2 linked regions of the Adhaeribacter radiodurans genome follow. The protein of the gene in region 2 interacts with the protein of the main gene of each other region in a pairwise test. Links are inferred from orthologs where the notes say so. Each region holds a gene or a part of one and is shown on either strand. Other genes may lie near its edges.

Region 1 (16,536 bases), 2.4 Mb from region 2 along the record:
TATTAAGGCAGTAAATTATAAGTATTTCTGAAGATAACCGCTTTTATTCAGAAAACTAGTATAATCCTTAATGTTTAATATCTCTTTTACGGCTTGCTTTTTATTTGGTGTTTTATCGAAATAAGCTTTAGTAATTTGGTAACCCATCCAATAACCTAAATCATTCGGCCGTTTATCTTTACCGCTTACACTGTAGAGCCAATCGGTATCTTCAAACTGATGCATCACTTGTACAAACTCCCGGCATAATTCGTCTTGGTGGGCATTGCCATATTTATGGGCTTCAACGTTTGGGCTTTGGCCTGACACCAGTTCGGACATAAAGTCGGCACTCCCTTCCAGAATAGATTGTTCGAGCAAAGAAGTTGCGCGCTGCGGGAAAGTTTGCTGAAAATGTATAAGTTCGTGGGCTACTAAGGAGGGCAAGCCATTTAAATTTCCTTGCTTTTCGGCACCAATTATAAGTCCGTTAGCACTGGATGTGCCGCCCGAATTAAAAGCACCTATAACAAAATAAACAGGCGGGAAAGAAACAGTTGGGTACCATTCCTTTAATTTTGCGCTTGGCTGGGTTCGTTCGGAAATTTCTTTTGCTGCCCAAAGGCTGGGAATAAGAATAACAGATAAATACTAAGAAGAATAATTTTCCGAAGCATGCCCGAATTAATTAGAGTAGATAAAAGCAACTTCATGTATTCATCTGCCATTCTAACCTACTAAAAACCAGCAATTCATTCAATACTTGTTCGCCCAAATAATGCTGGTGCTTACCGTTAAAGAAATGGCTAACTTAAAATATTTGTGCATTTACTAATCTACAATAAAAACAGTAGCTCCATTTACCGAAGCAATTTTATGCGCATCTATATTATCCGCTACCGCAAAAGAATCTCCGGCCTGAATAGTAATGGTACGGTCATCTTCTAAAGTAATTTGCAGCGACCCCGCTAATACAAGCACAACATGCCCCCGGTGGCACCAATGGTTTGATTGGTAATCGGCGAGGTATTGAACCAATTGCACCCGGGCATTGCCCATACTCCAGATTTTGCTCAAGGCGCTACCACCTAAACCAGGTATTTCGGTTATTTCTATATCGTCCCAGTTAATGTGCTGAAAAGGTATATTTTCTATTTTCATAGGCTTAAATTAACGTTTCTATCTAACTCGTCAAAAATACCGGTGTGGGCAGATGTACTTTTATTCCATAATTGGCTGTGATTTAGTAAAACGCAGATGCACCAGCAAAGCCAGTATGGATAAAATAATTCCTATGGCGACAACCCCTTGCCATTGCCAACGATACCAAAGCTGACTTGCCAGAAAAGTACCGGAAGCACCGCCTAAAAAATAAGTTACCATATAAACGGTATTCAGCCGGTTTCGGGCTTCGGGCCGCAACGAAAAAATAAGCGTTTGATTAGATATATGAGTGGCTTGCACGCCTAAGTCCAGCAATATTACCCCGGCAATTAATCCAAGGTAACTACTACCGGAAACGCCAAAGATCAGGTAAGACAAAATAATTAAACCAATGCTGTAAGTAGTTACTTGCTGCGAATTGCCTTTATCACTAATACGGCCCATGAACGAAGCGCCTAAAGCCCCGAAAGCGCCCACTAAACCAAAGGCACCGGCCACATCGCTGCCCGCATTAAAGGGCGGTTCCCGTAGCAAGAAAACCAAAGTAGTCCAGAAGGCGGCAAAACTGGCAAAACACAAAGCCCCACGTACGGCAGCCATGCGCAACATGGGCTCGTCACGGATGAGCGATACAAGGGATTGCATTAAACTCTTGTAATTGCCTTTATATTCCGGATACACTTCTGGCAACAAAAAAGAAAGTAAAATCCAAAGCAACACCATTACCAAACCGGCAATAATAAACATGGCCCGCCAGCCCAAATGCGCCCCTACAAAACCACTAATAGTACGCGATAATAGAATTCCAATTAATAAGCCGCTCATTACAAAACCAACTGTTCGGCCACGCTCTTCGGGACGAGCCAGGTGAGCAGCCATGGGTATTAATAACTGAGGAGTTACCGAAGTAGCTCCAATTAAAAAGCTGGCAAACATTAAAAAAGTACTGTTCGGAGAAAAGGCTGCTAAAAGCAGGGAAGCTATAATCATCCCAAAGTTGAACATGATCAACTTTTTCCGCTTCAGCATATCGCCTAAAGGAATAATAAAAAACATACCGACAGCATACCCTATCTGGGTAAGCATGGAAATACTGCCGGCGTGGGCTTCCGTAATCCCGAAAGTTCGGGCAATTTCGTCGAGTAAGGGTTGGTTATAGTATAAATTAGCTACTACTAACCCGGTAGCAATTGCCATTACCCAAAGGTTTAGCCGGGTTAAAGCGGGCGCTGCCACGGCAGCCGTATTTTTAATCATGAGAATCAGTAATAAGTAACAAAAAAACCGAAGAGTATAAGAAACAACTTGCGCTAAGATGTTACTGCTATAGGATAAAATGGTTTACAATTATTAGAGTTTAATAGTAAGAGAAATGTTGTTTTTACTTTTCTAAAAGAGTTGGTGTTACAAAGTAAATAAAAAAACCCGCCGGTAAATTCAGCGGGTAAATAACAAATCTATAGTTTCTTAAATTTTAAAATAACTTTTCGCCGGGAGGTGTTACCCCTTTCAGGCGCAGGTAAACCGTTGTCTGACCACGGTGGTGCGTTTGGTGTTCAAAAGCTTTCTCAAAAGCTAAACCGCGGTTTACGTCCATGTTAAATAACTTTACGTTGCTGGCCATTTGCGCATCGGTAGTACTATTTAAGGCGTTAATTACAAAATCATAACTTTCCAGTACTACTTTGCTAAGTGCCGCTTTGGTTTTATAATCATCTAATTTTTCCAGGTTTTTACCTTGATAGGGATTGGCAGTACCAGAAGCGCCGGCAGCAAAGTTAAAATTCGCATTAGCTAAGTGGAGCATTTGTTCCGCAAAACTACGCATTTCCGGGGTAGGTTTAAAACTTGATCCGGCTTCGGGCATAGCATCTAAATATTCTTTGGTATAAGTTTTTGCTCGTTGCCAATCTAAAAGCATTTGGCTTTTGGCTGGCGGATTAGCTGCCAAGGAAACTTTGCTCGTAGCAAGTAAGGCTACTAAAAACAAAATGGTTAAAAGAAGAGTAGTTTTTTTCATGTAGGTAAGGGTTAAAGGTTAGGAGCGGTAGTATTTATTAATAGAACTAAAGTACTGAAAATCTCTGATTACTGGTACATAAATCAAACTTCTAAAAATTTTAATTTTAACCATAATAGTTATTCCAAAATTGTGGATTTTAGGTAACCTAAACAAGATAAAATTACTAAAAGCTTTGTCAAAATCTTTCCATATCCGGGAACAAAGGCAAATACGTATTCCGAATATCTTGCTGAGGTTGGTGAATAGTAATGGCTACGCAACGCCCTTGTTCATCAATTTCAAAAGTAATACCATCCGCTACCGCATCGTAAATTGTTACTTTTTTAGACGTGCCTGTTACTTTATAAGCGGCAGCTTTTATTGTTCCGTGATATTTTTTCTGAATAAATGACCAGTCTGAACCAACCTGAACAGAATCAACAGTTCGAAAATAAGGGGAAGTAACGCGAATTTGATTTACCCGACTGGCTTCGTCGGGAGCCCCCATATTCGTAGTAAAATAAATAGTAGTTCGGTGGCGGGTTGTATCGGTAGCATCGGCGGCCGGTTTCGATAGCCAGGTAGCTAAAGCCTTTCCCATAGCCCCATCACTAAAATCAGGTTTACCCAGGCTGGCGGTAACTTGCTCGGCTTTTTCCTGTAGTTTAGTAAGTCCAATGCTTTTCCCAGGCACAATTAATTGGCTGGTTTTTACTTCCGCAACAATTGGTTTCGCATTTTCAGAGGGGTTTATAGGGCTATTCTGTTCTGATTTTTGATGAGTAGTACCGGCTGTATTTTCTTGCTTACCCGAACAAGCATGTAAGCTTAGCCAGAAGAGTAAAGAATAAACAATTTTTACATTGCTAATTTGTCTCATCAATTTTATTAGTTTAATAAGGTTGGAGAAAACCCGTCAAAAAATATTAAATTTTTGACGGGTTTTTTCTGGATTGTCCGATGAACTTGGCTTTAAACGACAGTTTATTTATTGAATATATTTAACTGATCGTAGGCTTTAGTAAAAGTAAGAACCTGATAAAACATTATTTTACCAGCTATTTGCTATTTATACCGCTTGTAACTGCGTTTGGTTTTTTCTAAACTAAGCGGCCTATCTTTCCGTCATTTTGCGAACAATGGCCGTTACTAATTTACGGGGAGCAAAACGGGCAGAGTTGGCAGTTAACCAATTTCGGAAACCGTGAATAGCCACTGTTTTACCCGACATTAGAGCTTTGTACCCATAAGCCGCCACTTCGGCGGAACTCGGCAATTTTTTACCTTTAAATAATTTTGAACCTTCCAGAGCGGCAGCTTGCAGGAATCCGGATTCTGTAGGACCAGGACATAAAGCGGTAACGGTTACCCCGGTTCCCTGTAACTCATTGGCAATTGCTTCCGAAAAAGACAATACATACGCTTTGGTAGCAAAATACACAGCCATTAAAGGCCCTGGCTGAAAAGAAGCCGTTGAAGCAACGTTTAGAATACGACCAGAACGGCGCTTTACCATCTCGCGGGCAAAAACTTTAGTAAGATGGGTAAGACAAGTGATGTTCAGGTTAATCATTCGTTCTTCCTTAGCCCAATCCGTTTCAACAAAAAATCCGAAATCACCAAAACCAGCGTTATTTACCAAATAGTCGATGATGATATTTCTGGATTGCAGCTCAGTAAATATGGTTGGAACCGCCTGGGGATCGCTTAAATCTTGCGCGAGTGCGATAGCCTGAATGCCGTAAGTTGTTTGTAATTCTTTAGCAATCTGGTTTAACCTTGCTTCGCTCCGGGCTACCAATACTAAATTATGTTGGTGCCGGGCAAATTCTTTTGCGAGTTCGTAGCCTATGCCGCCCGATGCTCCGGTAATTAAAGCCGTTTTCATATTATTATTGGTGGTTGGTACTGTATTTAAACAAAAAGTTTCACCCTGTGTTTACCTGTGCTTTCTAAACGATAGAATTCCAATATTAAGTAAAAGATTTAGTAAATTCTCTTTGTAGCGAACTACCGGAAATATATCCAACGGATAAAAAAGTAAACAGAATAAATAATTTTGAAGGACTTTCTATTTACTAAAACTAAACTTATTCTCGCCCAAGTGCTTAATAAGCTTAAAGATCAAACTTAATACCTTGAGCCAACGGTAATTCCTGACTAAAATTAATGGTGTTGGTTTGCCGACGCATGTACACTTTCCAGGCATCTGAACCTGATTCCCTACCTCCACCCGTATCTTTCTCACCACCAAAGGCCCCGCCAATCTCGGCACCAGATGTTCCAATGTTTACGTTAGCAATGCCACAATCAGAGCCCCAAGCTGCTAAAAACGCTTCGGTCTGTTCCAGATTTGTTGAAAAAATAGCAGAAGATAAACCCTGCCGAACGTTGTTTTGAATAGAAATGGCATTTTCTACCGCACCGGAATATTTAATTAAATATAAAATAGGAGCGAAAGTTTCTTCCTGCACGGTTTTAAACGTGTTTTCGGCTTCAATTAAGGCTGGCTTTACGTAAGTACCTGTTTCAAATTCTTGTCCGGTTAAAATTTCACCACCCGTTAATAAAGTACCTCCCTCCTGCTGCACCGCTTTCATTGCCTTCTGAAAACCTTCAACGGCATCTTTGTCAATCAATGGGCCTACTAAAATAGAATCGCTTAAAGGATTGCCGATGGGTAAATTGGGGTAAATTTTCAGTAATCGTTCTTTTACTTCTTCGTAAATCGAATCGTGAATTATTAACCGCCGCGTGGAAGTGCACCGCTGACCGCAAGTACCTACTGCTCCAAAAACTACTGCTCGCAGAGCTATATCCAAGTTGGCGTGTTCGGTTAAAATAATAGCATTATTGCCCCCTAATTCTAACAAAGCGCGACCTAAACGGGCACCTACGGCGGCACCTACTTTTTTACCCATTCGAGTAGAACCGGTAGCAGATATTAAAGGCAAGCGCTCATCCGCTGCCATTAAAGCTCCTATCTCCGCATCACCAATTATTAAATTAAAAACTCCTTCGGGCAGATTGTTTTCTACTAAAACTTCTTTTAAAATATGCTGGCAAGCAATAGCCGTTAACGGGGTTTTCTCCGAGGGTTTCCATACACAAACATCTCCACACACGGCGGCCAGCATGGCATTCCAACTCCAAACGGCTACCGGAAAGTTAAAAGCCGAGATTATTCCTACAATGCCTAAAGAATGATATTGCTCGTACATGCGATGGCCCGGCCGTTCGGAGTGCATGGTAAAACCGTGTAACTGGCGCGATAGTCCCACCGCAAAATCGCAGATATCGATCATTTCCTGTACTTCGCCTAGTCCTTCCTGGTAAATCTTGCCCATTTCATACGATACCAATTTGCCCAATGGTTCTTTGTACTGGCGCAGTTTATTACCGTACTGCCGCACAACATCACCACGCTTAGGCGCGGGTACCTGTCGCCATTGCTCAAAGGCCTGCTGCGCTGCTTTTATTATTGTTTCATAATCATCAGGAGTAGCCAGGTTTACCGAAGCAATTGGCTGCCCATCTACGGGAGAGAAAATCGTTTTGGAGTTTTTATTAGCCGCACCACCCCAGGCTAAACCAGTACTATAAGCTGGGTTGTTATCCTTAATTCCCAAAGCAGTTTTAATTTCTTCTAAAATTAGTTGCTGCGGACTACCATCAATGGCTTGTTTCATAAAGTAGTAGGTTTTACATTATAAGTTATACGTTTTTCCCAGATTGTTTCCGGACAACTTATTTCAAATCAGATATTTTCTAGTTTTTTTTATAAAGTAACTGGCCGACACCAATTTACTAGATCGGATGTGAGAATTGGGTAATAGACTATTGATAATCAACTACATGCTTTCGCAAAATTCTACCATCTCATAGCTTGATACTTGTATCTTTTTACTTAACAAGTTGTAAATACGGGTAGTATTATTGTAACTGCTTTTAAAGAAGGAATTTGCTAAAAATAAAAAAGCCGCTGCTGAGTAGCAACGGCTTTTGTTATTATCTAAATTCTGATTATCTGCGGCCAATTGGGTAGAAAGCCCGGCGACCATCCGGATAAGTACCTTCAACGAGTACTCCCGATTCATCTTCGGCACCTTTTAATAAACGCTCTACATCTTGTGGTTTTTCTACTTTGCTTTTATCAATTCGAGTAATGATAAAGCCATCTACCATACCGGTACTCTTAAACTCGCTGGATTTTACGTTAGTAATTTTAGCACCGCCATCTAAGCCTAACTTCGTCATCTCAGCTTTAGATAAAGGCTCAAATTTAGCGCCGCCATAACTTACTGCTTTGGCCAACTCGCGTTTTACCAAATTAGTATCACCCATCCGGTTACGCAAAGTAACAGTGGTATTTTTGGTGTCATTGTCGCGCAGGTAAGTTACTTTAACTTTATCGCCTGGGCGGTAACGAGCCACTTGCTCCTGTACCGCCGCGCTGGTATTTACGTTTACTCCGTTAATTTGAGTAATAACATCACCTTTCTCTAAACCAGCTTCTTTAGCGGCACTGTTATCGGAGAAGTCGTTAATGTAAATACCATTCAACGTTTTAATTTTTTTATCTTCGGCTAATTTAGCATCTACTTCCCGCATAGAAATGCCCAAGAAAGCCCGCTGTACTTCGCCAAATTTTAGTAAATCATCAATTACTTTACTTACTATGGAAGAAGGAACGGCAAAAGAATAACCGGCAAAAGAACCTGTTTGAGTGGCAATAGCGGTATTAATACCTATTAAATCACCGTTTAAATTAACCAATGCTCCCCCACTGTTACCTGGGTTAACAGCCGCATCCGTCTGAATAAAAGATTCTACGCCTAAGTTATTACCACTGGCATCTACGTTTTGCACAATACCTACATTACGGCCTTTGGCACTGATAATACCGGCCGTAACAGTTGAGTTAAGATTAAGCGGATTCCCTACCGCCAAAACCCACTCGCCTACCCGAACATTATCGGAGTTACCATAACGCACAGTTGGTAATTTATCGGCATTCACTTTTAGTAAAGCTAAATCGGTACTTGGGTCAGCCCCTACTAAAGTTGCCGATAATTCGCGTTTGTCGTCTAATACTACTTTAATTTTATCGGCTTTATCAATTACGTGGTTATTCGTAATAATGTAACCGTTAGAAGCAATAATTACCCCTGAACCAGAGCCCATAGAAGGTCCCTGCCGACGGTGGTAATCCTCGAAACTATCACCAAAGAAATCCCGAAAAAATGGATCAATTTCTTTTCGACGTGAATTTTGAGCTAGTTCCGCCCCATATTCTGTCATTACGTGTACTACTGCTGGAGTTACTGCTTCAGCGGCAGTTACAAAATTTAAACCTTCTGGTACTTTTACTTCGCTATCGCGCATTAAGCTCGAGTACCGAAAATTTCGAGCAGGTTGCTCCTGAGGTGCTTGCACCACGGGCTCATCATCTTCCAGTAGCTTGTAACCACCAATTGCCATGCTTCCGCCCATAACAGCCGAAAGAACCAGGCCAAACATAAACTGTCTTGGTTTCATCACTTTAGTATTAACTATATTTTATTTTCTATTTGAATTCAATCTTAATAATTAAACTTACAACGCGCAAGTAGTAGGCTTATTGTAGTTTATTTTGTACGTAATTTTCTAAAAGAGATCAATTAAATCAATAACAATCTCAAATAAAAAAGGCGCTGATAAAGTGCGCCTTTTTTATTTGAGATTCAAATTAATTATTTAATCTGAATCTGGTGTTTTTTCACTTTCTGCTCATCTTTTGGTACGGTAACATGCAAGATACCGTTCTCAAAATGGGCATCTATTTGGGCTGGATTTACATTATCGGGTAAGAAGAAGGTTCTGCTGAAAGATCCGTATTGGGTTTCGAGCAAATGATATTTTTTATTTTGGCTTTCTTCTTCTTTATTAAACTTACGTTCGCCGGCAATAGTTAATTTACCTTCCTGAAAATCTATGGTAATGTCTTCTTTACTTAAACCAGGTAAAGACACATTAAATTCGTATTGGGTTTCGGTTTCAAAGGCATCTACATGCGGCGTAAAATCGGCCAATTGGCGACGGTTGTTTACGGTTTCGTTAAAAAAACGATCTAACATGGTACTAAAAGTTTGCGGCATTTTATCAGTTAAATAACCGTTATACTTTGTGATGGTCATCGCTTTAATCTCCTATTTTATGTTTAAAGTTTTATTTTGCTGTTGATATATCCTTTATAGTAAATTTTGTACCAAGGGCTAAAAACGAGCAAAAACAGACTTTATGACACTAAATCATAAGCAAAAACATTCCATATATGACAATAAGTCTTTTAAATTTACTAAAATGTTATGAATAAGTATCCTAAAAACCTACGAGCTATTTAATCTTGTTGCACGGGAGCTATTACTCTTGGGAAAGGCTTTTTGCCTTGGTAGAAAGTGTACCGAAACTCCACGCCCCATATAGGAGTAATACTATTCCGGTTTTCACCAAAAGTAACAGTAGTTGATTGATTACTTTCTTTGTTGGGCAGCCTGGTATAATCGGTTTGCTTCGTAAAAAATGGTGTAAATGTGAGATGTGGATTGGGCTGTAAAACAACTTCGCCCCGCAAACGCGTACGGTCAATTACTCTGGCCGAATAAGGTTTACCTGTTTTAAAATCGGTGTATAAAAACACTTCGTAACCGGCGCGTAATCGCAGGGTAAAATTTCTAATTTTGATAGGTTTATCCAGATCCACACGTGGACGCAACCGTCCTATGGATGCCGCATTTGTATATAGCAGGTAATCCACCATAACTCGCTTTATTACTTGCAAGCCAGGCAAAAAACTTAAATGCCGCAGGTATACATCCGTAAAATAAAGCTTCCGGCCAGGTTCAAAACTAAACATTTGAGAACCACCTAAGCCCCAGGTATTGGTTAATGCTTGTTCATAACCTAACCGAAACTGAATGCGCTTAAGCTGATTGTTTAGTACAAAAGAATTTAATCCTTTATAGTCGGAGTTGGTAGTATAGCGGTATTGGTGCCGGAAATAGAAAAAACTGGTAGATTTAAAAACATATTCAGCTTGCAATTCTGGCCATATCTCTGTTGCCACATGTTGTTTGTGCTGAGCATTGGCGGCTGGTAAACTCACCATCAGAAAAAACAGTAAATAATAGCCAGTACTTACCCGTTTTAGCATTGTAACATCCAACCACATTACTCTCTATTTAGTTACTTAAAAGAGAACGACAATTTCGCTAAACGGTTTGCTTTAACTATTTTGTAATTCGCTTAAAGCTAACCAGGCCATTAAACCAATACCAGTTTCCAATGCAGTTTCGTCGATATTAAAAGTAGGTGTATGCACAGATGAGGTAATACCCATTTCCTCGTTGCGGGTGCCCAAGCGGTAAAAACAAGCATCCAATTGTTGGGTATAATAAGCAAAATCTTCGGCGGCCATCCATAAATCCAAATCTACCACATTTTCTTTGCCTAAGTAATTTTCTGCTGCTACTCGCATTTTCTCCGTTAACTGAGGTGAATTTTCCAGATAAGGGTAACCGCGCCGTATCTCGAAATCACAGGAACCACCCATAGCCTCGGCTAATTGTTCCGCCATTTTTTTCATTTTCACGTGCGCCTCTGCCCGCCATTTTTCATCCATGGTCCGGAAGGTTCCTTCTATTTTTACTTCGTTTGGTATAATGTTGGTAGCGCCATTGGCTGTTACTTTACCAAAAGAAAGAACAGTAGGCGTTTTAGGGCTAGCTGCTCTACTAACAATTTGTTGCAGCGCCACAATCATATGTGCCGTAATTAAAACCGGATCTATATTCATTTCGGGCATTGCCCCATGGCCCCCTTTTCCTGTAACGGTAATATACAACTCATCGGCACTGGCCATATACATTCCGGACCGTACGCCCACTTTACCGGCTGGTAACTGCGGAAACACATGCTGACCAAAAATAGCCGTTGGAGCAGGATTTTGCAGCACTCCTTCTTTTATCATGATAGAGGCACCCCCCGGAATTAACTCTTCGCCGGGTTGAAAAATAAGTTTTACTGTACCTTCAAACTGGTCGCGCAGCCCACTTAAAATTCGAGCCGTTCCTAACAACGATGAAGTATGCACATCATGCCCGCAAGCATGCATTACTCCTTCGTTTTTTGATTTATACGGCACCTCATTTTGTTCCGTAATGGGTAAAGCATCCATGTCGCCGCGTAGAGCTACTATTTTTTTATCTGGATTCTTTCCTTTTATCAATGCCGTTACACCCGTTTTGGCAAGTGTAACAGGTTCTAAACCAAAAGATTTTAATTGTTCCGTTACCAATGCGGCTGTTTGGTATTCCTGGAAAGAAAGCTCAGGATTAGCGTGTAAATGCTGACGAATTTTTATTATATCCGGGGCAAATTCACGAGCCAACTTTTTTACGGTATCTTTCAGTTCAGACATTTATTATAGTTTTAAGTTAAAAGTTGAAAGTTATAAGTAACCAATGAGAAATAGCAATTTATAAATAGTAAATACCACTTACCGGTTAACATTAATTTGGTCAGAAATAATCAGAGCATTGGGCGAAATATCTTTTATGCGGGAAAGCACTTGTTGTGCTTCGATTCGGTTCAGGTAATCGCCAATTTTAAGCCGGAACGTAGGCTGACGGTATTGCAGGTAATCACGTTCTTCCGGTATCCGATCAATAATAGCCCGTCGCATTTCCATGGCCGTTTTTCTTTCGGTTCCGGTATAAGCTAAAATTCGATATCCCTGCGCGTACTTAATCGCCTTATTGGCATTAGCTACTGTATCGATTAAAGCTAGCACCCGGTTATTTACATGATGCGTAGGAGTAACACTAACAACTGGCTCCGAAACCGGCTTCGTTTCGTTTGATGTTTCAGTGGGTGGAGCTGGAAACTTTGGTCGGAAAGCACTTAGATCTTCTGCTGCCGCTGTTGTCACTGATTTAGATACTGTACCAGGAGTACGTGCACAGGAAATAAGAACCAAAAAACATAAAACCAGTCCGTTAATTTTGATTTTTTTCATATTTCATTAATTGCACTCCCGCCGAGGTACCAATGCGATCGGCACCAGCCTGAATTAGTTCTTTAGCAAAGGCAATGTCCCGGATACCTCCTGAAGCTTTAATACGCACTTTTTCTGGTAAGTATTGCCGCATTAACTCCACATCTGCCACAGTAGCACCACGACTGGCAAATCCGGTAGAAGTTTTTACAAAATCTGCCTCGGCCTGGGCACACAAGTAACACGCTTGAATAATTTCCTCTTCCGTTAGTAAAGCAGTTTCAATAATTACCTTTAATAATCCGCCGCGTAAATGACAAAGAGTAGCTAATTCACCTACTTCGTTTTCTACATCGGCCAAGCGGTCAGATTTAAAAGCAGCTAAATTAAGCACCATATCAATTTCGGAAGCACCCGCACTTAAAGCTTTATGCGCTTCAAAAAACTTTACCTCCGCGGTTTGATAGCCCAACGGAAAACCTATAACCGTAGCAATATTAACCTGACTATCGACCAACGTGTTAGCAGCTATTTTTACATAGCAGGGTGGCACACAAACTGCGGCAAACTGATACGTAGTAGCTTCGGCACACAACTGCTTAATCATACGCTCATCGGCATCGGGCCGAAGAAGCGTATGATCAATGTAGCTGGCAATATTAAAATCTGATATGTGAGAATTAGTCTTCAATGATTACACAACGGTGGTTGAGCACATCCTGTTCTACGCTTTTGTACTTAACATCGCGTACAATCCGGCCATCATTATACTGTACACTAACTTTATCGTTACGGCCGGCAACTTTGTGCGACCTGGCGGGTACAGCTTTTACAACCGCCTGAGCTTCGGCAGCTTCTTCGGTAGCCGGGCCTTCCAGAACAGAATGAACTTCTTCTTTTTGAATTTTTAAAGCCGGAGCTTTGGGTTGCCGGGGTTGCCGGGCTTCTTGTACTTCTTCGGGTCTCTGTACCGGAATATCGGCTTTAAACAGGAAAGAAACAGTTTCTTCGTTTACCTTACCAATCATCCGCTTAAATAACTCAAACGATTCAAACTTATAAATTAACAACGGGTCTTTCTGCTCGTAAACGGCATTCTGCACCGACTGCTTCAAATCGTCCATTTCGCGTAAATGCTGGGTCCAGGCCTGGTCGATGGTAGCTAAAGTAATGGCTTTCTCCATTTCTTTAATCAACTCCCGGGAATGCGTTTGGTAAGCCTTCTCCAGATTTGCCATTGCCGTAATTTGCTTACGTCCATCGGTAAATGGAACCGCAATGGTTTCAATCATAGACCGGTTCTGGTAAATATCCGTAATAATCGGGAAGGAATGTTCTGCGATGGCTTTATTCTTATCTAAGTAGAAGTTAAGCGCTTCGTTGTACAACCGCTCCGTTAAATCGGTAGCTGATTGGCTTGCTAATTCACTGGCAATAATAGTTGTATCAAAGCCAAATACCCGAATAATATTTAAGCTAAAATCATCAAAATCGCCACTGCCCTTGTGGTTCTGTACCATATCTTCGCTCAGATCATAGATCATGTTCCAGATATCCAGTTCCAAACGCTCGCCATAAAGTGCATTACGACGACGACGGTATACTACTTCGCGCTGCGCGTTCATTACGTCGTCGTACTCCAGCAAACGCTTCCGGATACCAAAGTTATTTTCTTCTACTTTTTTCTGCGCTCTTTCAATAGAGTTAGAAATCATAGAGTGCTGAATAACTTCTCCTTCTTCTAAGCCTAACCGGTCCATGAGTTTAGCAATTCTTTCTGAACCGAATAAACGCATTAAACTATCATCCAAGCTCACAAAAAATTGAGAAGAACCTGGGTCACCTTGCCGGCCAGAACGACCGCGCAACTGACGGTCTACCCGCCGGGATTCGTGACGCTCGGTACCAATAATAGCCAAACCACCAGCATGCTTTGATTCTGGAGTTAATTTAATGTCAGTACCACGACCTGCCATGTTGGTAGCAATAGTTACGGTGCTAGGCTTACCTGCTTCCGCTACAATTTCTGCTTCTTTCTGGTGTAGTTTCGCGTTCAGTACCTGGTGCGGAATTTTCCGGATTTGCAGCATTCGACTTACTAATTCGGAAATTTCTACAGAGGTAGTACCTACCAGTACCGGGCGGCCCGCAGAAGTTAACTCCTGAATCTCTTCGGCTACTGCATTAAATTTTTCGCGTACAGTTTTATAAACTTTATCGTGGCGGTCTTCGCGCACCACCTGTCTGTTAGTAGGAATAGTAACTACATCCAGTTTATAAATTTCCCAGAATTCACCGGCTTCGGTTTCAGCAGTACCGGTCATACCACACAGTTTGTGGTACATCCGGAAGTAATTTTGTAAAGTAACCGTAGCGTAGGTTTGGGTCGCATCTTCTACCCGCACGTTTTCTTTAGCTTCAATTGCCTGGTGTAAACCATCGGAATAACGACGGCCTTCCATTACCCGGCCGGTTTGCTCATCTACAATTTTTACTTTCCGATCTTCCGTAACAATGTATTCTACGTCTTTTTCGAATAAGGTATAAGCTTTTAGTAATTGGTTAATGGTATGAACCCGCTGCGATTTCTCAGCGAAATCATTCATTAACTTTTCTTTGCGGTGCAAACGCTCCTCATCCGAAATAGTCTTATCGTTTTCAATTGAGGCTAACTCGGTACCAATATCCGGCATAATAAAGAAGTTAGGATCTTCTCCCTGGCCGGTAATCATATCAAGCCCTTTTTCGGTTAACTCAATGTTGTTATTTTTTTCGTCGATGGTAAAGTAAAGCGGCTCATCGGCTTGCGGCATTTGGCGGGCATTATCCTGCAAGAAAAAGTTTTCGGTTTTTTGCAAAGCCGCCCGAATACCCGTTTCGCCTAAGAATTTAATTAATGGTTTATTTTTTGGTAAACCCCGGTAGGCCCGGAACAAAGATAAACCACCTTCTTTTTCGTTCCCCTCTTTAAGTAAACGCTTAGATTCTACCAGGAAATTACCTACCACTTTCTTTTGTGCTTCAACCAGCATGGCAATCCGTGGTTTCAGATCATAAAATTCATGTTCATCGCCACGAGGTACCGGTCCCGAAATAATCAAAGGCGTACGAGCATCATCAATTAACACAGAGTCTACTTCGTCCACCATGGCATAGTGGTGTTTGCGTTGTACTAATTCATCAGGATTACGCGCCATGTTATCGCGCAGGTAATCAAACCCAAATTCATTATTAGTGCCATAGGTAATATCCGCCTGGTAAGCCCGGCGACGGTCATCGGTATTAGGCTGGTGTTTGTCAATGCAATCTATGGTTAGACCATGAAACTCGAACAAGGGGGCCATCCATTCGGAGTCGCGTTTAGCCAGGTAGTCGTTTACGGTAACAACGTGTACACCGCGTTTAGCTAAAGCATTCAGGAAGGCCGGCAAGGTAGCTACCAATGTTTTACCTTCACCGGTACCCATTTCAGCAATTTTACCTTGGTGCAATACTATCCCCCCAATTAACTGTACATCGTAGTGAAGCATGTCCCAGGTAATTTCGCTACCAGCAGCCATCCATTTATTAGCCCAAATGGCTTTATCTCCTTCTACACGCACATTAGGTTTGCGGGCAGCCATTGACCGATCCATTTCGGTGGCCGTAACTTCTAACTGGCCATTTTCTTTAAACCGGCGCGCCGTTTCTTTAACAATGGCAAATGCTTGCGGCAGCACCTCCATTAATACTAATTCCAGTTGTTTATTGCGCTCTTTTTCTAAAGAATCAATTTCAGAGAATATATTTTCTTTCTGCATAATGTCCAGTTCGGATTCATTTGCCACCCGTTGGTATAAAGCAGAAATTTTTGCATCCATTTCACTCAGCCGCTCATCAATGATGGATTTTACGGTCTGGGTTCTTTGCCGAAGTTCGTCATCTGTAATGGCAGCTAGTCTGGCATATTCTTCGTTGATTTGTCCCACGTAGGGAGTTACTTCTTTAATATCACGTTCGGATTTGGTGCCGAATATTTTGGCAACTGTTTTTCCAATAAAATCGAACATCGCTTGTCGTTAAAAATTAAAATAGATGTAGGTCAAAATTACAGGGTTTTTCTGAAATATCGGTACAAAGTGAGGTAAAACAATCCGGATTAGCCTCTTACCTGCTACCTATACGACAGAGCCTTGCTTGTTAATAACAAATAATTCGCCTAAATAATTTAGGTACTCAAATTATTATAGATGGTTTTGTATTAGGAATTAGTTTTTTACTTCTTAAATCGAATAAAATTTACTTTTACTCGATTACAACAGCCTTTATCGCTTCTAAGCCATTCATTTTTTGAAAATCTTGTTTTTTTTCACTAAGT
Region 2 (15,406 bases):
TATAACCGTTACTCTACGAAAGTGGTAGCGCATACTTTAAAATCGTACTCTAAGCATAGTATTGCTTATCCTTATCCGGTAGCTATTTCGGTGGAGGCAGCAAATGGAATGGAATACCCGATGATTTGCTTTAATTACGGCCGGGCCGAAAAAGATGGTACTTACTCTGAAGCTACCAAATATGGCATGATTGGGGTTATTATTCACGAAGTAGGTCATAATTTCTTCCCGATGATTGTAAATTCCGATGAGCGCCAATGGACCTGGATGGATGAAGGATTAAATACTTTCTTGCAATATTTAACGGAGCAAGCCTGGGATAACAACTATCCATCGCAGCGCGGACCAGCCCACAAAATTGCAGATTACATGCGCTTGCCCAAAGAACAGTTAGAGCCTATCATGACGAACTCGGAAAATATAGTTCGTTTCGGTCCTAACGCTTACGCCAAACCTGCTACTGCTTTAAATATTTTACGGGAAACAGTAATGGGCCGGGAATTATTTGATTATGCTTTTAAACAATATTCCCGCCGGTGGGCCTTCAAACATCCTACTCCCGCCGACTTTTTCCGGACTATGGAAGATGCATCAGCTGTAGATTTAGATTGGTTTTGGCGGGGCTGGTTCTATGGAATAGATCCGGTGGATATTGCTATTTCCAACGTGAAGTATTATCGGATGGATACCAAGAATCCGGAGGTGGAAAATCTGGAAGCCAAGGCTACTCGCGAGAAAGCTGAATTTAATATTGGCCGCGAACGTAATCGGCAGGAGGGAACCAAATTTGCGGTAGAGCAAGATACTTCTTTACAGGACTTTTATAACAAGTGGGATCGATTTGCGGTAACCCCGGCTTCTAAATCTGCTTTTAACGAGTTTCACGCTGGTTTAAGTCCTGAAGAAAAAGCCTTATACGATACCAAAACCAATTTTTACGAAGTAGAATTTACTAATTTAGGTGGTTTGGTAATGCCATTAATTTTGGAATGGACGTATGCTGATGGTTCAAAAGAAACCGAACGTATTTCGGCGTATATCTGGCGTAAAAACGAAAACAAAATCACGAAGGTATTTGCGAAAGCCAAAGAAGTGAAAAGCCTGCGGTTAGATCCATACCGCGAAACCGGTGATATTGAAGAAAATAACAATGCTTGGCCAGCGGAGTATGCTCCTTCTAAGTTTGAATTATTCAAGCAGAAAACGGCTCCCCGCGGCTCTTCTACCGGACCCAACCCGATGCAGCAAAGTCGCCCCGCGAACAATCAAAATCAGTAAATAATAAGAAATAAATTATAAATTTTATAAACCCCTCTCAACAATAAAATTTGAGAGGGTTTATAAAATTTATATAATTTGGGTTTTAGTAATTATAAGTAGTCCTTTATAGTATTTGCTTTACTACGCTTTACTTTGCTTACAGTCCTCCGAAAAGGATCTAACCAGAGGAAAAGAGGAACCAGTAAAAAGTAAATTCAATTAAGTAACCAGACAAGTTAATTTATTATTTTGGAGGTTGCGATTATAGAGATAGGGTATTGTTAATAAATCAATTATTACATCAGAAGTTTATCATCTAAAATCTTGATACTTGTTCTCTTTCATTCGAATTCTCGAAAGCTAAGGTTTTTCTAAATAAAGCAAAACCACACCGTTATCATACACCTGGTGTTTTGTTAATTTTAGATTTTGCTGCTGCTGCACCTGAGGCAATAATTCAATTCCTTCTCCTAAAATGAGCGGAATAAAAGCAATGATGTACGAATCTATTAAACCTGCATCGTGCAACAAGGTATTAATTTCACCGCCACCTACTAACCATATATCTTTACCGGACTGCTGGAGTAAATCTTTTGTAAAATCTACTGGGTTTTGATTAATTAATTCTACCTGCGGAATATGAGGTTTAGTTAAATCACGGGTAAAAACGTAGGTTTTTTTTCCTTCATAAGGCCACTCGCCTAATTTCAAACAGATTTCGTAGGTTTTGTAACCCATTACCAAGGTATCTATTTCGGCTAAGAAGGCTTCGTAACCGTAATCTTCACCGGCATTAGGGTCTGGTAACCAATCAATAGAATCATCTTTGCGGGCAATTTTTCCATCCAGGCTAGCAGCAATATACAATTTCAGTTTTCTCATGTGCGCTCTTATTTAAATTGTTTCTATGGGTTAGGCTATTTTATAATCAATTAATAATCAGCGATAATTATAATTAAATTACTAGAGGGTTCGGGATATTTGCCTCAATAAGTTTAAAAATCCTTATATTGAGTCGGGTAACTTTTAGCTTTAAAATTTGTTTAAAAGTCAACTAAATAAATCTTTTATTTTAAAATTTAGCCCGGGTAAGCAGTTAATCTGTTTTCGCGATTTATTTGATTTGGGAGCTATTCGTAAAATTTGCTTATTCTTTGTTGTGAAAAGAATCTTCTTTACTTCAATTAACTACAACTAGTACTCCCACTTAAGCTGTTACGCCTTAAAAATGAATAAACTGAAGCGTATTTTAATTACCGGAAGTGCCGGATTTATCGGTCATCATCTTCTGCTTGCGCTCTCCGAATTGCCGGTTACCATTGTTGGTTTAGATTCCGTTAATGATTATTACGATCCGCAATTAAAAGCCGGACGTTTACATTTGCAAGGCTTTGATCTGGACTTGATTAAATATAATACTTTAACGGTAAGTCAGGGTAAAGCAAATATTTCTTTTATTAAGCTGGATTTAACCGATGAACCTGCTTTAACCACGCTCTTTCAGGAACAAGATTTTGATGTAGTAATTCATTTGGCTGCCCAGGCGGGGGTACGGCATAGTTTAAAAGATCCGAAATCGTACGTGGCGAGCAATTTAGTAGGTTTTGCTAATATACTCGAATGTTGCCGTCACTTTAAAATCAAACATTTACTATTTGCCTCTTCCAGTTCGGTGTACGGCAATAATCAAAAAATACCTTTTTCTGTTCAGGACCGAACAGACACGCCGGTTTCGTTTTATGCTGCTACTAAAAAAGCCAATGAAGTAATGGCGCATAGCTACGCCCACTTGTACCAACTACCCATTACCGGGATGCGTTTTTTTACGGTTTACGGTCCTTGGGGGCGGCCCGATATGGCTTATTTTTCATTTGCTAAAGCTATTCAGGAGCAAACGCCCATTAAAATTTATAACCACGGGAACATGCTCCGGGATTTCACTTACGTAGATGATGTTATTCAAAGTATTATTCGCCTAGTAGATTTGCCGCCGAAGGCCGAAGAAGGCCGGGTGGTTCCGTACAAATTGTTTAATATTGGAAACAGCCAGCCGGAGCATTTAATGGAACTGGTAACTATTCTGGAGCGATTACTGCAAAAAAAAGCCATTCTGGATTTACAACCAATGCCGCCCGGCGATGTACCTGCTACTTTCGCCGATGTTCAGGATTTAATAGACGCTACGGATTTCAGGCCACTTACTTCTTTAGAAACCGGTTTAACTCACTTTATTAAGTGGTATACCAGTTATTATCAAAAGCAATTTCTGACAGTGAGTTAAGTAATATTGATTACCTTTACGGGAATAAACAATTGCTATTAGCTTACGAAAGTACTGTTATGAACCTAGCCTCCAGTCTTCGGGCTGAATCCTCTTTAACTATAATTGTTCCGGTATTTAACGAAGAAGAATGCCTGCAGCCCTTCAGTGAAGCCATGGATGCTTTCCTGGAAAAATCACCGATGCCTACGCAAGTACTTTTTGTGAACGATGGTTCCCGGGATGAGAGTTTGGCTAGGATTAAACAAATTTGTGCTAGTAAAACCGGCTACAATTATATTTCGCTGGATAAGAATTATGGACTTAGCACCGCTTTTAAAGCTGGAATTGACTATTCTACAAGTACTTACATTGGCTACATCGACTCTGATTTACAAACTTCACCTTTAGATTTTCTGCTTTTTTTCCCTTACCTACCCGAGTATCAAATGGTAAATGGTATACGGCAAAAGCGGAAAGACACCTTCGTAAAGAAAATATCTTCTAAAATTGCTAATAATTTCCGGCGTCGGATGATTCAGGATGGAATTGCTGATACAGGATGTCCGTTGAAAATTATGGATGCGGCATACGCAAAGCGGGTTCCTTTTTTTACCGGCATGCATCGTTTTTTACCCGCTTTGTTTCAGTTACAAGGGGGCAAAGTAAAGCAAATACCGGTGCAGCATTTCGAGCGACTAGCGGGTTATTCTAAATACCATTTATTTAATCGGTTGTGGGGACCTTTGCAAGATACTTTTGCTTTCCGGTGGATGCGCAAGCGTTATATCCGGTACCAAATAGCCGATCAATTCCAGAAAGAAATGCTGCATCCTCACCATGACTAAAACCGATTATTTTATTTATGGCATTGGATTATTAGCCCAATTATTATTTTCGGCCCGGCTTTTACTGCAGTGGATTCAATCTGAAAAAGCCGGTAAAGTTTTGTCTCCTGCTTCTTTCTGGACCACCAGTATTATTGCATCCATTTTGCTAATGATTTACGGAGCCTTGCGGGAGGACGTAGTGGTAATAGGAGGGCAGGTAATTTCTTATTTTATTTATTTACGCAATTTAAAACTGAAAAATCTTTGGTCCGAAGTGCCATTTGTTATTAGGTGGCTCGCTATACTTTTTCCTTTTTTTACGTTCGCCTGGTTATTTTTATACGATAATTATACCTGGAATCACTTACTGGAACATAATAAAATATCGGGGGCTTTAATTGCCTGGGGCGGCTTGGGCCAGGTAGTATTTACCCTGCGCTTTGTGTATCAATGGTATTTTTCCGAACGGCTGCAACAATCTGTTATTCCAAACGGCTTTTGGTTAATTAGTTTGGTTGGGAGTTTAATGATTATGTCATATGCAGTTATCCGGTTAGATCCGGTTCTATTTATCGGACAGATATTTGGCGTGGTAGTGTACATCCGTAATTTTATTATTGGTACCCGGGAAAAATCCAGTTCTAAAGTTATCCAACAGCAAAAAAGCGAAGCAGAACCAACTGCATCTGCTAGAAAAGCTATTCCTTAACTTCCCAATATCTATTTAACATCAGGCAGCCAATTTACTCGTTCTTAAATGCCGCAAACGCTACATCAAGCCACAACTTTAATCCAGAGAACTTCCGTTCAGGTACTCCTTCTCTTTGTTATTTTATACGCTACCTTTTTTCAGAATTTACAAGCCATAGAGCCGTCGTTAATGGAGGCCCGCAATTTTACAACGGTGCGCGAAATGACCCAAAACGGAAATTGGCTTATTCCTACTTTAAACGGAGAAGCGCGTTTAGCAAAACCTCCATTACCTACGTGGTTAACGGCTATTTCGGTATTAATTTCCGGAGATTTGTATGATTTAGTAACCTTGCGGTTTCCGGCTGCCTTAATTGCTAGTTTAGCCGTTTATTTTCTTTTTCTACTTTGCCGGCAACTTACTTCCGACCGCCTTACGCCTTTTTTGGCAGCCCTGGTATTAGCTACTTCTTTTTCGTTCTTTAACATTGGGCGGCAAGGTACCTGGGATATTTATTGTCATTCCTTTATGATTGGAGCAATTTGGTTATTGGTAAAAGGATTGCAAACCAACGGAAAGGCTTACGGTTATTTTGTGGGTGCCGGGATTTTGCTGGGTTGTTCTTTTTTGAGTAAAGGCCCCGTTTCATTTTTTGCTTTATTACTTCCTTTTCTGCTTAGTTATTGGTATGGTTACGGCAGGGCTGGCTTTAAAAAGCATTGGTTTGGTATTTTGCTGGCTTTATTCATTTGCCTGGTACTTAGTTTAGCCTGGCCCTTGTACATTTATTTACATGAACCCGCTAAGCTCGCCACCAATATATCCAATGAGAGTACCGCTTGGGTAAACCGGCACGTAAAACCTTTTTGGTTTTATCTTAGCTTTCCATGGCAGGCCGGTGTTTGGGCTGTATTTGCCGTAGCCGCTCTTATTATTCCGTACGCCCGACGGCGCATTGCCCCTTTCGGAAATTATCGTTTTTTGAGTAGTTGGGTATTTATTTGTTTGTTTTTGCTATCCCTAATTCCCGAAAAAAAAGAAAGATATTTATTGCCATTACTAATACCGCTGGCTTTAATAACGGCGCATTATATTCGTTTTCTGCTGGAAGCATTTCAACAAAAAACTACGGCCAAATCCGATCGGTTTATTTATACTTTTAATAGTCTGTTATTTACTATTATTTCCTTGGGAGTGCCGGTTTTATTGTACTGGTTTGCTTTTTCAAAGAATATTGTTTCTTTAAGTGCCTTTGCTGTAAGTAGCATATTTTTTATAGGATTAGGAATTTGCTTTTTACTGGCTTTAAAAAAGAAGAATTTTGGCTTGTTTCTGGGGGGAACCGTAGGAGTACATATTTTAAGCTTGTTTACCCTTTTGCCCAATTACCAGAATATGTTTTATCCGGTTAAAAACTACGTAGGTTTAGATAAAGTAAGAGAGCAGAGAAATTTAGATGCATTACCTTTTTATGCGCTTCACAATATATCGCCGGAACATATTTGGGAATTAGGGAAAAAGGTAGATACCATAACAGTGGTAAACCAAAAATTAGAACTCCCTGCTAGTTTACCCATAGCTCTCTTTTCGCGCGATTCACTTTCAACAGCTATGTTACCAGAAGCTAATTTAAGCCTGGAGAAATTAGCCCAATACCAATACGACCGTCGCCATCCGGAAAGAGTGTATCATTTATACTTAATATCGAAATAGAAAGTACTTCAACAAATTAAGTTAATAGTATATTTTAGAATGCCATAAATAGAAGTGTGCTATTGGTTATATAACGAGGACTAATTATTAACAACTATTTACTCCATCTACACCTTTTCAAAAAGTTTATTTCGAAACTCTCCGGGGGTAAGGCCATAGTATTTTTTAAACAGCTTATTTAAATGGCTGCCATCGGTAAATCCATATTCATAGGTAATTTGGGCAATACTGCGGTCGCTGAATTGCAGGCGGTTGCGTATCATTTGCAGTTTATACTTTAAAATATATTGCTGCAACGATTCACCGGTTTGCCTTTTAAAAAATACACTTAAATAAGTAGGCGAATAGTTAAATTGTTCGACTAATTGATCCATGCGCAATTGTTCCGGCTTTTGAATATGCTGGCTGATATAAGATAATATCTCTTCAATAAGCTGGCTACTTTTCGGATCTTTTACTTCGACTCCTTTTTCATGAACCACGTTGCGCGCCAGTATTCCTAAGATAGCTTTCATAATGCCGTTCATAATTAACTCGTACGAACTTTCGGTACGTTGCTCGTACTCGTGGAGTAATACAGTAAGTAAATGTTCGAGTAATCCCTTTTCTTTCGCGTTGCTCACTATTGACCCGCAGGATTGGTACGGAGCGTTGAGGAGGGATTTTATAGTGCGCATCCAAACTGTGGATTGCGGTAATGTTGCATCTTTTACAAAAGCTTCCGTGAAGCGGAGGTAGCAAAAGGTGGTTTTTTCTTCAATCTCAAAATAATGGTAATCTTCCGGACCTAATAAAAATACATCGCCAGCCGAATAAGTAAAAGTATTACCGTTAATAAAATGCTTTCCCTGACCGCTGCGGATAAATATTATTTCAAAATAGCTGTGTTTGTGAACCGGGTGCTGCCATTCACTGGCTGTAAATAAATAAATGTTAAATGGTTCGTATTGAATATACCGCTTCATATGCTAAAGCTACAGTTTTAATAGTGAATTTTTACCATAATTTACTGTAAAAATTAGGAGCTTTTTACAAAAACTTGTTTAGTATAAGCTACCAAGAATAGTAAAGTAATTTTGTGCAGTTACATACTATAAATTTATACAAACTAGAAAGCTGATGCATATTTAAGAAGTTTATCCATTAATGAATTATTTCAGAAACAATTAGTCTCTTGCAAGCTCACATTAGGTGGTGAAGACACCACCTTTGGCGGAAATTTTTACTATTTATATAAAGGCTAAAAGGTCTCTACTCTATTTATCAACCTTAATAAAATTGATAAATATATTATCTCTAAAAGCATCAGATTTTTGTCAATAGCCAATCTTATCTACTTAACTATTCGGTACCAACTTAAACCAAATTGTAAATAGTACTACTTTATTTTAGTAAATGGAGGAATTTGAATTTGTTAAGTAAAGATAAATTAGAAAGCTTTGTATGGATGGGGCTTAGAGGAAGAGAACAGTGGTGTTTTTTTTAGAAAAAGTAATTTTAAGTAAATCAAACAAGGGTTTAAGGTCCTAAATTAGAGAGTAAGGTCCCGTTCTTTCAAATAAGAAAGCAAATTATCAATGTCGTGCAGCGATTGTTGCTGGGCATATTCAAAATTATCCTGCAATAAGGCTTCATGTTTAATAGCCGCTTCCGATAAAAATTTATCAGCGATGCGCGAAAGCGTGGTAAAATGGCTATTCCCTTGTAAGTCTTCTTCTAAAGGATCTAGTAACTCAAGTGCGTCTTCTATTAAGCTACGGAGAACTAAAATATTCCCCCGGCTGTAGCGCAAAAAATTAATTTGAAATTTTATTCTCTCTATTTCAGCTCCCTTATCCATACAAATCGATTTTTTACTCAATATAAACAATCTCTCGCTAAATGAATAGGAAATTTAAAAGATAAAAATGAAAATTACTCTTAAAATAAAACTACTAAAGAAGCTATTTTGCTTACTGTATTCTTTTTCAAATAAAATAGTTCGGGAAGCTGTTGATTTTGAGCCTTCTATTGGTTTCTGTTGATTTTTAACCCTCGTACTTAATGGTACTTTTTGATAATCTGCATTATTTTATCAAACAGAGCTGTATTTTCATAAACTCCTCTAAAATCTAAAGAGTGCGGCCCATAGGCAAACACGGGAACCGGAATAGCCGAATGACCTTTGGTGCTGAAATTACTGGCTACGTACCCTTGATTTACACTACCTTCCAACAGCGATAAACCTCCGGTTTCGTGATCGGCGGTAACAATTACTAAAGTTTCACCATTTTCGTCCGCAAACCGCATAGCTTCTCCTACCACCTGATCAAAATCCAGCATTTCTTGTACTACATACGGTAAATTATTTTCGTGGCCACCGTGATCAATCTGAGCTCCTTCGGCCATAATAAAGAATCCGGCTTTGTTCTTACCTAAATTCTGAAGGGATAATTGTAAAGCTTTCTTTAAAAATTCGGCTCTTCCTTTAGCTTCTGATAGCATTGCCGTAGTATCCAGCACCACCATTTTACCAGCCAACGGTTTAGAAAAGGTAGCTAATCTAGTGGAAGTTTGATAGCCTTTTTGCTGCAAAAGCGTAAATAAATTATGCGAATCCTGGCGTTCAATAAATGCGGAACTATTGCTGCCAATTAAAATATCCACCGGACTGTTCAGAAAATCAGCAGCAATGGCTTCACTTAAACTTCTTTCGGATTGGTGCGCGTAAAAACTGGCCGGGGTTGCATCGGTAATATCACCAGCCGAAATAATAGCCGTTTTCATTTTTAACGCATTTATCAAATCCGGAATGGGAGTTAGCCGCCTCCCGGTGGAATCGACACCAACGTAGCGGTTTTTGGTTTTCTGCCCTGTGGCCATAGCTGTAGCGCCCGCTGCTGAATCGGTAATGTAGCTATCCGCCGAAGCTGTTTTGGAAAGGCCAATGTTCCGGAAATTAAAAATATTTAATTGCCCGACCAACGCCGTATACCCCGCGTACATTTGCGCTAATCCCATGCCATCGCCAATTAGTAAAATTACGTTTTTAACCTTTTTCTGCTCGTCGTTATTTTGGTATTTAGGCGAATAAACTTATTATTTAACCTTTGATTGGTAATAGTTAGTAGGAAAATTTTTCAAAAAAGTAGTAAGCCCGGTTACATCATCGGTGCCAATGTAATTTACCCCCAGCTGCATTAATTTTTTCCAGGTATTTACGTTATCGGGGGTGGCCCAAAAGCGCCATTTTTTATTTTGCTGGTGAGCACTATTTATGGCTTCGCGTATTTTAGCTTCATCAGTTGCTAGTAGGCGACCTTTGCCGTTCCAAAGACTATAATTTTTAAAACTAGCACTAAATAGTTTTATGCGTTTTAACTGTTCGGCAGTATATTTTACATCTGGTATTCCATCGAAATTTATATAATCGGGGAAATTACCCCAAGTAGCAGGATTCGGACGCTCCCCGCTAATTACTATTTGGATGGTAGCGTTGTTAATTATTTCCGGGTAATGGTTTAGTTTGCGCACTAAGGCCGGCAGGGTAGTGGTACCATCGGTTTTTAGATCAATGAAAATTTGCAAGATTGCTTTTTTATCGGGATAGGCGGTGCCCTTATTCTTTCTGATTTGAACTTGTAAAGGCTTTAAATACAAAGCATCCAAGGTCCGATCCGATGAAATTTCCTGGGCTTCGTGGGCCACGTAAAGCTCCTCCTTATTTAAAAATACATCGGCCTCAATAGAACCTACCTGACGTGTATAGGCATTGTAAAAAGGAATGGGCTGCACGTAATCGTTATGCGCGTGCACCTGGGCCGAGGTATATGGAGTCTGCGCCTTTGTTGTTTGTAAAAGAAAAAATAACACGAAAAATAAGACGAATTGCTTCATAGATAAAGAAATTTAAAACCTGGCAGCCGTACTTATTAACTGCCACAATACCCATTTGCAAATAAGCAAAAGATTGAGTTTGTATTAATTTGTACCTGATTAATTTTAAGTAAATTATTTTGATTTTGTATCATTCAGCCTTTATATAAGTGAATACGGGAGGGTTTTCTATTCTTTTGTAATAATTAACACTATTCTTTTCAAGTATTAACAAGTCCTAATTACGTACCGTATTTAAATGGATTATTCTTGCTTACTATCTATTTAGTTCGTAGTTCTTTAGGTTCGGGTTTACTATATTTTAAAGGTAAGCTTTGTGAAAGGATTGGTTTAAATAATCTAAAAAGATTTATTTTTCTTGTCTTATACTGTCCTCCGCAGAGTATATTGTTCCTTTTAAGAAATGGATAGTTTAAATAATAATTTCTTTCATTAAACTTAATTTAAGTAATATCCTCATTAGAAGATGGTATGCCCACTCGTTTTAAAAAGTAAATATGGCAAACACAAAAGTATTTTTTTGGTCGATAGTTGTAGCCTTAGGCGGCTTTCTTTTTGGTTTTGATACAGCAGTTATTTCGGGAGCCGAAAAATCTATTCAACGACTATGGCATTTATCTACTTTTGAACACGGGTTTACGGTAGCTATTGCTTTAATCGGAACCGTATTAGGAGCTTTATTTGGTGGTTTTCCTTCCGACCGGTTTGGTCGAAAATCTACTTTAATTGGGATTGCCGTTTTGTATTTAATATCCTCGCTGGGAACGGCGCTGGCACCTACCTGGACAGTTTTCTTAATCTTCCGGTTTTTAGGCGGTATTGGGGTAGGAGTTTCTTCGGTAACGGCACCCTTGTATATTTCCGAAATTGCGCCCGCTAAATCGCGCGGAAAGCTGGTAGCTATGTTTCAGTTTAATGTGGTATTTGGGATTCTGGTTTCTTATTTATCTAATTATTTATTTGCCGGAGCAGGAGCACAAGACTGGCGCTGGATGCTGGGAGTACAAGCGGTGCCTTCGTTTATTTTTATGGTTACCGTTTTGTTTGTTCCGGAAAGTCCGCGTTGGTTAATTATAAAACGGGGCCGCATTTCGGAAGCGGAGAAAACATTGAGAATTGCTAATCCGGAGGCTGATGTTCGCCAGATGATAGCCGATATCCAGACTTCGGCGCAGGATGTACAAGGTAAGGAGGTAAAAACTTCTTTATTTTCAAGTAAATATTCAACGCCCATAATGCTGGCGGTGCTGTTTGCTTTTTTTAATCAAATGTCGGGGATCAACGCTATTATTTATTATGCGCCCCGCATATTTGAAATGGTAGGTTTAGGTAAAAGTTCCGCTTTACTTTCTTCGGCAGGTATTGGGCTAGTTAACTTCTTGTTTACTTTGCTGGCCGTAAATTTTATTGATCGTTTTGGCCGTCGCACGCTTATGCTCATCGGCTCCTTTGGTTTAATTGCTACTTTAGGGTTAGTGGCTAAAGCCTTTTATTTTCAGGAATTTAGCGGCATTGCCGTACCCATATACTTATTTGTGTATATTGCTTTTTTTGCTTTTTCGCAGGGGGCCGTAATCTGGGTATTTATTTCCGAAATTTTCCCTAATCAGGTGCGGGCATCAGGGCAGGCATTAGGCAGCTTTACCCATTGGTTTATGGCGGCTATTATAGCTTTTTCATTCCCATATATCACCGAAACTATAGGGGGTGGAAATACTTTCCTGATTTTTACCGGCATGATGGTGCTGCAATTGCTGTTTGTGTGGCGCCTGATGCCCGAAACCAAAGGCACCTCGCTGGAGCAAATCGAACATACTATGGTTCTTCATTAAGTTGTAGGTGGTAAGTTGTAGGTAGTAGGTTTTACATATGAGAAAGCAATTTGCCTCCTTTTGCCATTTAATTTAGGTAGAGTATAGAGTAAACAGCAGCATAAAGCCCTACGGAAAAGCTCAGATCTAAGCTTAAAAGAATTAGGATTGTTTACGTTTTCCAATTTTCGGTTATTAGAAAGAAGCTGAATGGCAGTAACTTGATTCGCTTATTAAAAGGATCAATAAATTTATAAGAAGAGAAAATAATATTCTAAACTCTATTTCTCTTAAAGTTACAATTACCTGATATCTTAGTCCTCAGCATAATTTATTTTCCGGAACTTATAGTAAAATAAAATTTAAACGTACAACCTAAAACGTATTACTTAAAACCCAGCCGGATGGAAAAAATTATCTGCTTTGGGGAAACTTTATGGGATATGCTGCCTACCGGCAAAATGCCCGGCGGAGCACCCATGAACGTGGCCATTCACTTAAAATACAATGGTTATGATCCTGTTATGATTAGCCGGGTAGGTAACGATGACCTGGGAAAAGAATTAGTGGCTTACCTCAAAGCTAAAAAGATGGATGTTACGTATATTCAAACGGGTCAAACGCATTTAACCGGGGTAGTAAAAGCTAACATCACCAACAAAAATGAGGTGTCATACAAAATTGTGGAGCCGGTTGCCTGGGATTACATTCAGTACGACGATGAAGTAGCAGAATTAGTAAAACATAGTGATGTATTTATTTACGGCAGTCTGGCGGCTCGCAGTGTTACCACCCAGGAAACTTTGCTGAAGTATTTACCGCTGGCTAAACTAAAGGTTTTTGATGTGAACCTGCGTCCGCCGCATTACACCCAGCAAAGAGTGCAGCAATTACTCCAATTTGCCGATATAGCCAAAATGAACCACTTGGAATTGCGGGAAATTGTTGGTTGGCTGGGCGCTCATTCAGAGGAAAAAACAAACATGGAGTTTTTAAAAAAATTCTTTAACTTAAAACAGTTAATTGTTACCCGTGGAGAAAATGGTGCCGCTGCCCTTACCGCAGAAGGTTATTTTGAACAAGCCGGTTATCTTGTAGAAGTTGAAGATACCATTGGCAGCGGCGATGCTTTTCTGGCTACTTATTTAAGTAATTATTTGCAGCAGCAGCCAACTTCTGTTTGTTTGCAAAAAGCTTGTTTAATTGGGGCATTTGTAGCAACCCGCCCCGGTGCTACTCCCGAATACGACCCGACTCAAGTAGGCGAAACCTTCACTCAAACTTAGTTTAATTGAAGAGAATGAATTACATTAGCTTGCCATGAATAATGAAATATACGTAGTTCCTGATTATTTAACCGGCAGTAAAAAATCTGAAACGCATATCCATTTCTACTCCGCCAATAAATCTTCGGTAAAAAACAAAGTTGTCTACAATCAATTCTTAATTTGTTTTATGTTGCAGGGCACAAAAGAAGTGCTTTCTCAAAACAAAAAAGTAAAAATTAACAACCAGGAAATTCTTCTGCTGGAAGCGGGAAGCGTGCTGATGACGGAGAGTTTAATTGCTAATCAGAAGTTTGAAAGCATTTTACTTTTTTTCAGCGAGAAGTTTGTAACGGACTTTTGCCTGAAGTACCAAAAAACTCTTAAAAATATACATTCCCAAGAAGAAGCTTACCCCGTCATCCCTAAAGATAACTTTTTAAACAACTTTCAGAACTCTCTTCTTTTGCTGCAAAATAATGGTTTAGAAGAAATGAAGGGATTAAAGCTTGAAGAACTTCTTTTGTATTTGCATAATCATAATCCCCGGGAATTTTTTTCATTTTTGAGTTCAACTTCCAGTTCTTCCCCGGAAAGCATTATCAGAAAAGTAATGGCGCTTCATGGTAATAGTAAATTAACTATTGAAGAACTGGCTTTTTTGTGTAACATGAGTGCGGCCACTTTTAAAAGACACTTTGCGGTTGCTTTTCAAACGAGTCCTAAAAAGTATTTAACCGAAAACCGGATGCAGAAGGCCCGGCAATTACTGCAACATAAAAAGGCGCCCTCTAAAATCTACCTTGAATTAGGCTACGAAAGTTTATCGTCTTTCAGCAATGAATTTAAAAAGTATGTGGGCGTTTCTCCGAAAAAATTTCAGAATAGAATTGAGCTAAAAGATAAAGTAGTTGAGCCAATAGCGTAATAACTTGAATTCCTTTTCCTAGCATCTTTGCTAAAAACAATAAGCTATGAAAAGAATCTTCTTACTTATTATTTACTTTTTTTCTATAAACCTGGTATTTGCCCAAAATTTTACGCTTAAAAGCAATGACTTGGGCGGACAAGCTTCTCCTAAACAAGTATTAAATGGCCTGGGCTGCACCAGCGAAAATTTATCGCCCCATCTATCCTGGGTAAATGGTCCGGCAGGTACAAAAAGCTTTGCGGTTACTATTTTTGATGAAAGTGCTCCTACCGGTAGTGGCTGGTGACATTGGTTAATTTTTGATATTCCGGCTACTATTAAGGAGCTTAAAACCGGTGCGGGTACTATTACTCTTAAACTAGCTCCCTCTAAATCCATTCAAAGCCTAACTGATTTTAGAGTACAAGGGTATGGCGGCCCGTGCGCACCCGAAGGAAGCGGGCAGTATAAATATAGTATTACTGGCTTTGCACTTAAAACGGAAAACTTAATTTGGATGGTAACGCTAACCCGGCTAGGGTCGGCTTTATGTTAGAGCAGCAGTTATTAGAAAAAGCAGCTTTGGTGTTTTACTATAAAAGATAAAGCAATGAAATCCGATTATTTAGAAAGTGTAATCAAGCAGTTTGAGTACTACAAAATGCTGGGCGAGAAAACCTTTGATCAACTGGCCGAGGAAAAACTTTTCTGGCAATACAATGCCGAAAGTAATAGTATAGCCACTATTGTAAAACATTTATGGGGTAACATGTTGAGCCGTTGGACGAAT

Evidence for each region.
Region 1: the proteins of HUW48_RS26780 (region 2) and secA interact in binary tests that used the Escherichia coli proteins (3 or more experiments, as listed by UniProt). The link is inferred for Adhaeribacter radiodurans from one-to-one orthologs.

The regions. Positions count from the first base shown.
Region 1 is NZ_CP055153.1:5,101,307-5,117,842, forward strand. Bases 12,660-16,536 are described here. They hold secA (preprotein translocase subunit SecA), read right to left. Parts: upstream 16,229-16,536; coding sequence 12,860-16,228; downstream 12,660-12,859. Other genes in these bases: deoC (deoxyribose-phosphate aldolase), read right to left, coding at 12,660-12,870. In the rest of the region: HUW48_RS20275 (gliding motility protein GldB-related protein), read right to left, coding at 16-618; HUW48_RS20280 (hypothetical protein), read right to left, coding at 552-707; HUW48_RS20285 (DHCW motif cupin fold protein), read right to left, coding at 811-1,140; HUW48_RS20290 (MFS transporter), read right to left, coding at 1,201-2,400; HUW48_RS20295 (DinB family protein), read right to left, coding at 2,618-3,163; HUW48_RS20300 (hypothetical protein), read right to left, coding at 3,342-4,025; HUW48_RS20305 (SDR family NAD(P)-dependent oxidoreductase), read right to left, coding at 4,260-5,033; amaB (L-piperidine-6-carboxylate dehydrogenase), read right to left, coding at 5,263-6,834; HUW48_RS20315 (Do family serine endopeptidase), read right to left, coding at 7,169-8,683; HUW48_RS20320 (Hsp20/alpha crystallin family protein), read right to left, coding at 8,878-9,321; HUW48_RS20325 (DUF2490 domain-containing protein), read right to left, coding at 9,525-10,355; HUW48_RS20330 (M20 metallopeptidase family protein), read right to left, coding at 10,410-11,603; HUW48_RS20335 (sporulation protein), read right to left, coding at 11,682-12,200; more of deoC, read right to left, coding at 12,181-12,659. UniProt on the Escherichia coli protein: Required for protein export, interacts with the SecYEG preprotein conducting channel.
Region 2 is NZ_CP055153.1:2,743,520-2,758,925, reverse strand. The notes cover bases 7,786-10,532. They hold HUW48_RS26780 (alkaline phosphatase), read right to left. Parts: upstream 9,776-10,532; coding sequence 8,795-9,775; downstream 7,786-8,794. Other genes in these bases: HUW48_RS26775 (phosphatidylinositol-specific phospholipase C/glycerophosphodiester phosphodiesterase family protein), read right to left, coding at 9,833-10,532; HUW48_RS11335 (hypothetical protein), read right to left, coding at 8,286-8,594. In the rest of the region: HUW48_RS11370 (M1 family metallopeptidase), read left to right, coding at 1-1,278; HUW48_RS11365 (dihydrofolate reductase family protein), read right to left, coding at 1,621-2,142; HUW48_RS11360 (NAD-dependent epimerase/dehydratase family protein), read left to right, coding at 2,489-3,541; HUW48_RS11355 (glycosyltransferase), read left to right, coding at 3,601-4,368; HUW48_RS11350 (lipid-A-disaccharide synthase N-terminal domain-containing protein), read left to right, coding at 4,361-5,059; HUW48_RS11345 (ArnT family glycosyltransferase), read left to right, coding at 5,108-6,754; HUW48_RS11340 (AraC family transcriptional regulator), read right to left, coding at 6,862-7,719; more of HUW48_RS26775, read right to left, coding at 10,533-10,630; HUW48_RS11325 (sugar porter family MFS transporter), read left to right, coding at 11,128-12,462; HUW48_RS11320 (carbohydrate kinase family protein), read left to right, coding at 12,846-13,727; HUW48_RS11315 (helix-turn-helix domain-containing protein), read left to right, coding at 13,762-14,634; HUW48_RS11305 (DUF1572 family protein), read left to right, coding at 15,227-15,406.